Shimia isoporae: one gene and its partner. The protein of the gene in region 2 interacts with the protein of the main gene of each other region in a pairwise test. Links are inferred from orthologs where the notes say so. Each region holds a gene or a part of one and is shown on either strand. Other genes may lie near its edges. The genes, in order: gltA and BXY66_RS13265.

The links.
Region 1: the proteins of BXY66_RS13265 (region 2) and gltA interact in binary tests that used the Escherichia coli proteins (3 or more experiments, as listed by UniProt). The link is inferred for Shimia isoporae from one-to-one orthologs.

Annotation. Positions count from the first base shown.
Region 1 is NZ_SMGR01000001.1:1,707,835-1,711,004, reverse strand. The notes cover bases 217-3,060. They hold gltA (citrate synthase), read right to left. Parts: upstream 2,365-3,060; coding sequence 1,069-2,364; downstream 217-1,068. Other genes in these bases: BXY66_RS08380 (DUF2087 domain-containing protein), read right to left, coding at 217-647. In the rest of the region: BXY66_RS08385 (enoyl-CoA hydratase-related protein), read left to right, coding at 1-133; more of BXY66_RS08380, read right to left, coding at 141-216; BXY66_RS08370 (ComEC/Rec2 family competence protein), read left to right, coding at 3,112-3,170.
Region 2 is NZ_SMGR01000002.1:361,205-364,399, reverse strand. Bases 54-2,922 are described here. They hold BXY66_RS13265 (YegS/Rv2252/BmrU family lipid kinase), read right to left. Parts: upstream 2,001-2,922; coding sequence 1,107-2,000; downstream 54-1,106. Other genes in these bases: BXY66_RS13255 (hybrid sensor histidine kinase/response regulator), read left to right, coding at 2,822-2,922; pncA (bifunctional nicotinamidase/pyrazinamidase), read left to right, coding at 2,156-2,752; BXY66_RS13270 (molybdopterin oxidoreductase family protein), read left to right, coding at 54-1,106. Outside these bases: more of BXY66_RS13270, read left to right, coding at 1-53; more of BXY66_RS13255, read left to right, coding at 2,923-3,195. UniProt on the Escherichia coli protein: In vitro phosphorylates phosphatidylglycerol but not diacylglycerol; the in vivo substrate is unknown.

The DNA of each region.
Region 1 (3,170 bases), on a different replicon or contig from region 2:
CTGGGGCAACGACTGGACCGGACAAATGGAACTGGAAGCCAAACGTCAGGGTAAACTCGGCGGTACGCGCGATTTTCAGGAAGGCGTTGTCGCGTTCTTGGACAAGCGCCCCGCGACTTACGAGGGGCGCTGATCCTTTTTTAGCGTTTTTTCAGACGATCCATGAGGGCCAGCGCTTCAGGCGTTGGCCTTTGCTCTATGCGCCTGTAGACGCGCCCGTCGGTGGTGCGCGTGGCGAGTTTGTGGTCGATCAGGGATCTCCGCAACAAAACATGATCCCCGAAGGTCAGGCCAGGCTTCAGAATCTCGTTGACCTGTTTTTCGGTCAGATCCTGATGGGCCGGCATCAACGCCCAAAAAGGCCAGAGACATAACCCCTGTACCTTGGTCCATTTGGGCCAACGGATCATGCGCCCGTGATCATCGAACACCCGCAATGCGCGTTTGAGAGCCAACTCATCCAGTTCCTGCGCTTTGGGCTGTTCGGCCTTGAGATGTTGATGGTTTCGGAAGCCGGCCGCCTTGGCCACCATGGCAAGCATAGCGGCATGTCCGGGAAAGCTGTCAGCCTCACTCAGGGATTTTCGCAAAGCTTTGGTGAAGGCCGATACGTCGGCCACATAGAGAGGGGTCACGTCATGAGACATGTGTGCATCCTTTGACAGAAGTGCCAACCTCGATGGACGAGGGTCGATGGCCGCCCTTGTCGACGGCACGAAACAAAGGTGCTGTCGAAAGTATCTATCGCAGGTTTAGCTAAGTCATAAGACCGGCGGCGCCTGGGTGAACTGCGGACCCTATCTGGACACTACAGATGCCGAAATCAGGGTGCAACGATCGTAAGGTGCCGACGGTTTGCGCGCGAGTACTCTGAGCCGATTTTGCAACGGTCAAACGGGTGTTTCCCCACCTTCTCGCGTGATGGTCAAGGTCGGCTCTGAGCCTTTACCAGTACAGAGGTTCGGCTTGAGAAGAGCCGCTTTCTCCTTTGGCTTGCCTCCTGCATCGGGACCAAAAAAACGCGCCGATTGCTATCGGCGCGTTCCAAATTCAGTGAACAAAAGAAGCTTAGCGGTCTTCGATGTCCACGTACGTGCGAGTGTCTTCGCCGAGGTACAGCTGACGCGGACGACCGATCTTGTGCGCCGGATCGGACAGTTGCTCTTTCCACTGGGAAATCCAGCCGACCGTACGGGACAGGGCAAAGATCGGTGTGAACATCGATGTTGGGAAGCCCATAGCCTCGAGGATGATGCCGGAGTAGAAGTCAACGTTCGGGAACAGCTTCTTGTCCTTGAAGTACGGATCGTTGAGCGCGATGTGCTCAAGCTCCTTGGCGACCTGCAGGAGCGGGTTGTCCTCCACACCCATCAGTTCGAGGACTTCGTCCGCGGATTGTTTCATCACTGTCGCGCGCGGGTCCATGTTTTTGTAAACACGGTGACCGAAGCCCATTAGGCGGAATGGATCGTTCTTGTCTTTGGCGCGTTCGATGAACTCTGGAATGCGATCAACGGATCCGATTTCCTTGAGCATTTCCAGACATGCCTGGTTGGCGCCGCCGTGAGCAGGGCCCCAAAGACATGCGATGCCTGCTGCGATACACGCGAACGGGTTGGCACCGGAGGACGAAGCCAGACGTACAGTCGATGTAGACGCGTTCTGTTCGTGATCGGCATGAAGAGTGAAGATTCGATCCATTGCGCGAGACAGGATCGGGTTCACTTCGTATTCTTCCGCCGGAACCGCAAAGCACATGCGCAAGAAGTTGGACGCATAGTCCAGATCGTTGCGCGGATACACGAAAGGCTGTCCAATGGTGTATTTGTATGCCATCGCCGCGATGGTCGGCATTTTTGCGATCAGGCGGTGAGACGCGATTTCGCGCTGGCGCGGATCGTTGATGTCAGTGGAGTCGTGATAAAACGCGGACATCGCGCCGACAACTCCGGTCATGATTGCCATTGGGTGCGCGTCACGGCGGAAACCACGGAAGAAGTTCACCATTTGCTCGTGCAGCATGGTGTGATGCGTGATTGTGTGCTCGAATTCTTCCAGTTCCGCAGCAGTCGGCAGGGCACCATAGAGCAGCAGATAGCAGACCTCGAGGTAGTGAGATTTGCTGGCCAAATCGCCGATTGTGTATCCGCGGTGGGTCAGGATACCTGCCTCGCCGTCGATATATGTGATCGTGGACTCACAAGATGCGGTTGAGGTGAAGCCCGGGTCATAAGTGAAAACGCCGGCCTGGCCGTACAGTTTGCGAATATCCAACACGTCCGGACCCGCTGTCGGGGAATAGATCGGCAGATCGTAAGTCGCGCCCTCAATAGAGAGTGTGGCCTTTTTCTGAGTCTCAGACATTGCTGTTTTCCTTCTTTTCTTGCCGTCCACCGGAGTGGTCAAGGCGCTGTCCCTGCCTGTGCCGGGGAGCAAATGCGTGGCCCCTCAGCCCTGGCGTTTTGTTGTCTGGCATGCGTGTCGTGCCGCACATTTGCGCGCACTGGCCCGCCGAAATCATCCCGTGTGAGCATTACATCCCGCCAGCACCCAAGATCCCCAACCGCACGGGTTGCGATTCTAAAATTAGGCTGGCCGAGCGGGGCAAAAACAGACCCGATCTTCCGTGTGAAGCTCCTCGCGCGGAGAGCTATCACTTTGCAACTGCGGCGTCAATTCTTTCAGTATACAAATGAATACCAAATGACATAGACAACATTCTCTGTGCAAGTCTCGTCGTCTGCATTGATTTAGAAATTATTAATTAAAAACAAGTGTTTATGTTGTGACGTTAAATGCGAATTTCACGTGTGCTTGTTCCCTCCGTAGAAATACGGTGCCAAGTTGACGCGACGACGCCTGCCGCAAAATTTGAACAAGTTGAATGGTTTTTTGCAGCAGTGCAGAAAAATTATTGCGGGTGGCACGGCAGACATCATTCGGCTTCGCGAAAAGGCGCTCGTTGGCTGCAGGAAAAGACCTAGGACGAGAGGTAGCACGACGCCCCTTGCTTTCGCCAAATAGGATCTGCACCGCCAAATAAGAAATTTACCCTTTGATAACCATGAAACCTTAGCTTCGCCTTATTAGCCCAATTTTTTGGGGGTTTTTGTGCGTTTGGTCCGAGATTTCAGGATCGCTCTGTTGGAACAGCAGGGTCATCTGTTCAA
Region 2 (3,195 bases):
GAGCGATGTTCACCACCCCGGCGTTGGACTACGTCGGTATGACGTCTCGCAAAGGCAAGAACCGCACCTATCCCGAAAAACGGTCCCGCGTGTCCGGTCAACCGCTGTACAACGGAGAATTTCCGATCTCCGTTATGGCGGAGGAAATGGAAACTCCGGGCGAAGGTCAGATCCGCGCCATGGTCACGGTCGCAGGCAACCCCGTTCTGACAGCGCCAAACGGCCAGCGGATCGACCGTGCGATGGAAAAGCTCGACTTCATGATGTCCATCGACATTCACATCAACGACACCACGAGACATGCTGACCTCATCCTGCCTGCCACTGTGGCGCTCGAGGAAGTTGTGTACGATATGGTCTTCCACAGCTTTGCTGTGCACAACACAGCAGCCTATGCGCGGCCGATCTTTGATACACCCAACGGCAACCCTCAGGAGTGGGAAGTCATTGCAACGCTCGCGGCAAAACTCACGGGCGCCAACAAGATCGGGCCATCTCCCGAGCAGGTGCTGACGATGCTTCTTCCTCAAGGCCACCATGCCGACACGGTGACCGTAGATGGCATGTTGACTGCGGGAGGCTCTGTCGATCTTGGACCGCTGGTACCTAACCTCGTGGATCGTCTGGAGACACCGGATGGCAAGCTGCATCTCGCACCGCAGGTCTTTCTTGATGATCTCCCGCGCCTGCAGGACTTTGAGGCACCAACCTCTGATGATTTCCCGATGATGATGATCGGCCGCCGTCAGGTGCGCAGCCACAACAGCTGGACACAAAACAGCCCGCGTCTTGTGAAAGGTCGCAACCGCTGTACCGTGCAAATCCATCCAACGGACGCGGCCCGCCTCGGTCTATCAGATGAGTCCGACGTTGTGGTTCAAAGCCGTGTGGGCGAAGTGACAATGCCTGCAGAAGTGACTGAGGACATGGCCCCGGGCGTGGTTTCGATCCCGCAGGGTTGGGGCCAGCGGCATGGAAACATCAATGCAGCGACCAAAACACAGACGGTTTCGATCAACGATCTGACCGACGATACGCGCATTGATCCCGTCAGCGGGAACGCAGCCTTTAACGGGGTGCCGGTGGCTGTAAGGCTCGCAGGCTGATCAAGACTTGCCCGGCGGCACAAGGCGCAGCGCGCCGGGCATGATGTCCACCTCGAACCGCGAACCTACCATGGGCTCGCCGTCCAGATTGATGTGATAGGGGGTATCGGTTTCTATAACCGCCTTCTCAAACTGCGCGCGGAACATAAAGGCTTCGGCCGGATCGTCCCGTTCAAAGATTGCCCGCAAATCCGGACGTCCTTCGACCAGGCCAGGTGCTGCCAGCATCGCAAAATCCAGTTTGCCGTCCGACACGTCTGCCAATGGGGTCACATCAAACCCACCGCCCGCGAACCGGCTGTTGCCGATCGCCATGATCGTCAGGTCAACCTCGCGGGTTTCTCCCTTATCTAGAGTGACTCGGGCTTTGGTCGGGGCCAGCTCGTTCAGTCGCGCGATGCCAGCAAGCGTATAGGCCATTCCGCCCAACCGCCTTTTGATCTCGACGTCTGTAGTGGCCGTGATCATCGCGCCATATCCGCCGCTGGCAACGTTCACAAAGACCTCTCCATTGACCCGCCCGAGGTCGATTGCTTTGCTTTCGCCGGTTGCCGCTCGTCTTAACGAAGCTTCCGGATCGGCACCGTCATCACCAAAGGCCCGCGCAAAGTCATTTGCTGTGCCCAGAGGCACGAGGCCCATATCGACCGTTTCTCCCAATTCGAGCCGCAGGATGGCGTTGGCCACGGCGTTCACTGTGCCGTCGCCGCCAGCTCCGATGACCCGGGTTGTCCCTTTCCTCACCGCTTGTCGGATCAGCTTTCGGGTTTGCTTGCCAGACCAAGGTACCCACACATCAATGTCGAGCTCGTTTTGAAGCTTTTTAACGATAGTACGGATGTCCGAGCGGACAGCCGATTTCCGGTTCAGCAGAAGAAGAGACTTGGCGCACATGAAAAAATCCGGTGTTTTGCTTCTGAAAATCTCCCACAGAATGCATGTGCAGGCCTTACCGACGCAATACCGACGTTTTGCAGACGTGTTGCAGAGGCGCATTTACGCCCCATTTCCGCGCTGGTATGCGTGTCGCAAATCCACTGGAGGCTTCCATGTCCAACGCTTTGATTGTCATTGATGTACAAAACGATTTCTGCCCTGGCGGCGCGCTTGCCGTCCCCGAAGGCGACCTGATTGTTCCCGGCATCAATGCATTGATGTCAGACTTCGACGTTGTGGTTCTCACTCAAGATTGGCACCCCGAGGACCACTCCTCATTTGCATCCAGTCACGACGGCAAAGCTCCCTACGACATGGTTGATATGCCCTACGGTCCACAAGTTCTATGGCCTGATCACTGTGTGCAAGGCAGCGACGGTGGCGCCTTCCACAAGGGCCTGAACGTCACACGCCCGGATCTTGTGATCCGCAAGGGTATGAACCCTGCCATCGACAGCTATTCCGCGTTCTTTGAAAACGACCAGACCACTCCGACAGGGCTTGAAGGCTACCTGCGCACCAGGGGCGTGACAGCAATGACAATGGTGGGCTTGGCGACAGATTTTTGTGTGAATTTCTCGGCAGTTGACGCTTCAAAACTGGGCTTCGATGTCACCGTAAACCAGAGCCTTTGCCGGGCAATAGATCTGGATGGTTCGCTCGCTGCTGCACGCAGCGGCATGCAAGTCGCAGGCGTAACCCTGATCTAGTTTGCACTAGCGCTTTATTAAGCAATTCTTGGCATTGAGCGGGAAACTCTATTCGGAGATTCCCTGAAGATGGCAGACGCCATTCAAGAACTTGAACAGGCGCTAGAAGACTTTGACGCCCGCAACTCTCCTTTGGGAAAGCTGAAGCGCTATCGCGACGAACGCCTGTCACGGTTTTACGGCCGCCTCGCGCTCGTGATGACGGGCGTGGTTGCGGTCGGTATTCTGATCAGCCTTGAGGTCGCGGTTGGCGCATTGGGGATCTACCTGATCGGAGAGGCCATAGACTCGGCCATCTTGCTGCGCATTCCAAAATGGCTCGACCGTGGCATGCCGGTTTTGACCGCCCGGCGATGGACGTTCGTCGGCTCGCTCGTCCAAACATCCGCACTGTGCATCTTCATCTTCATTGCGTGGTTTTTCGTTCCACGTGAGTCTGCGAT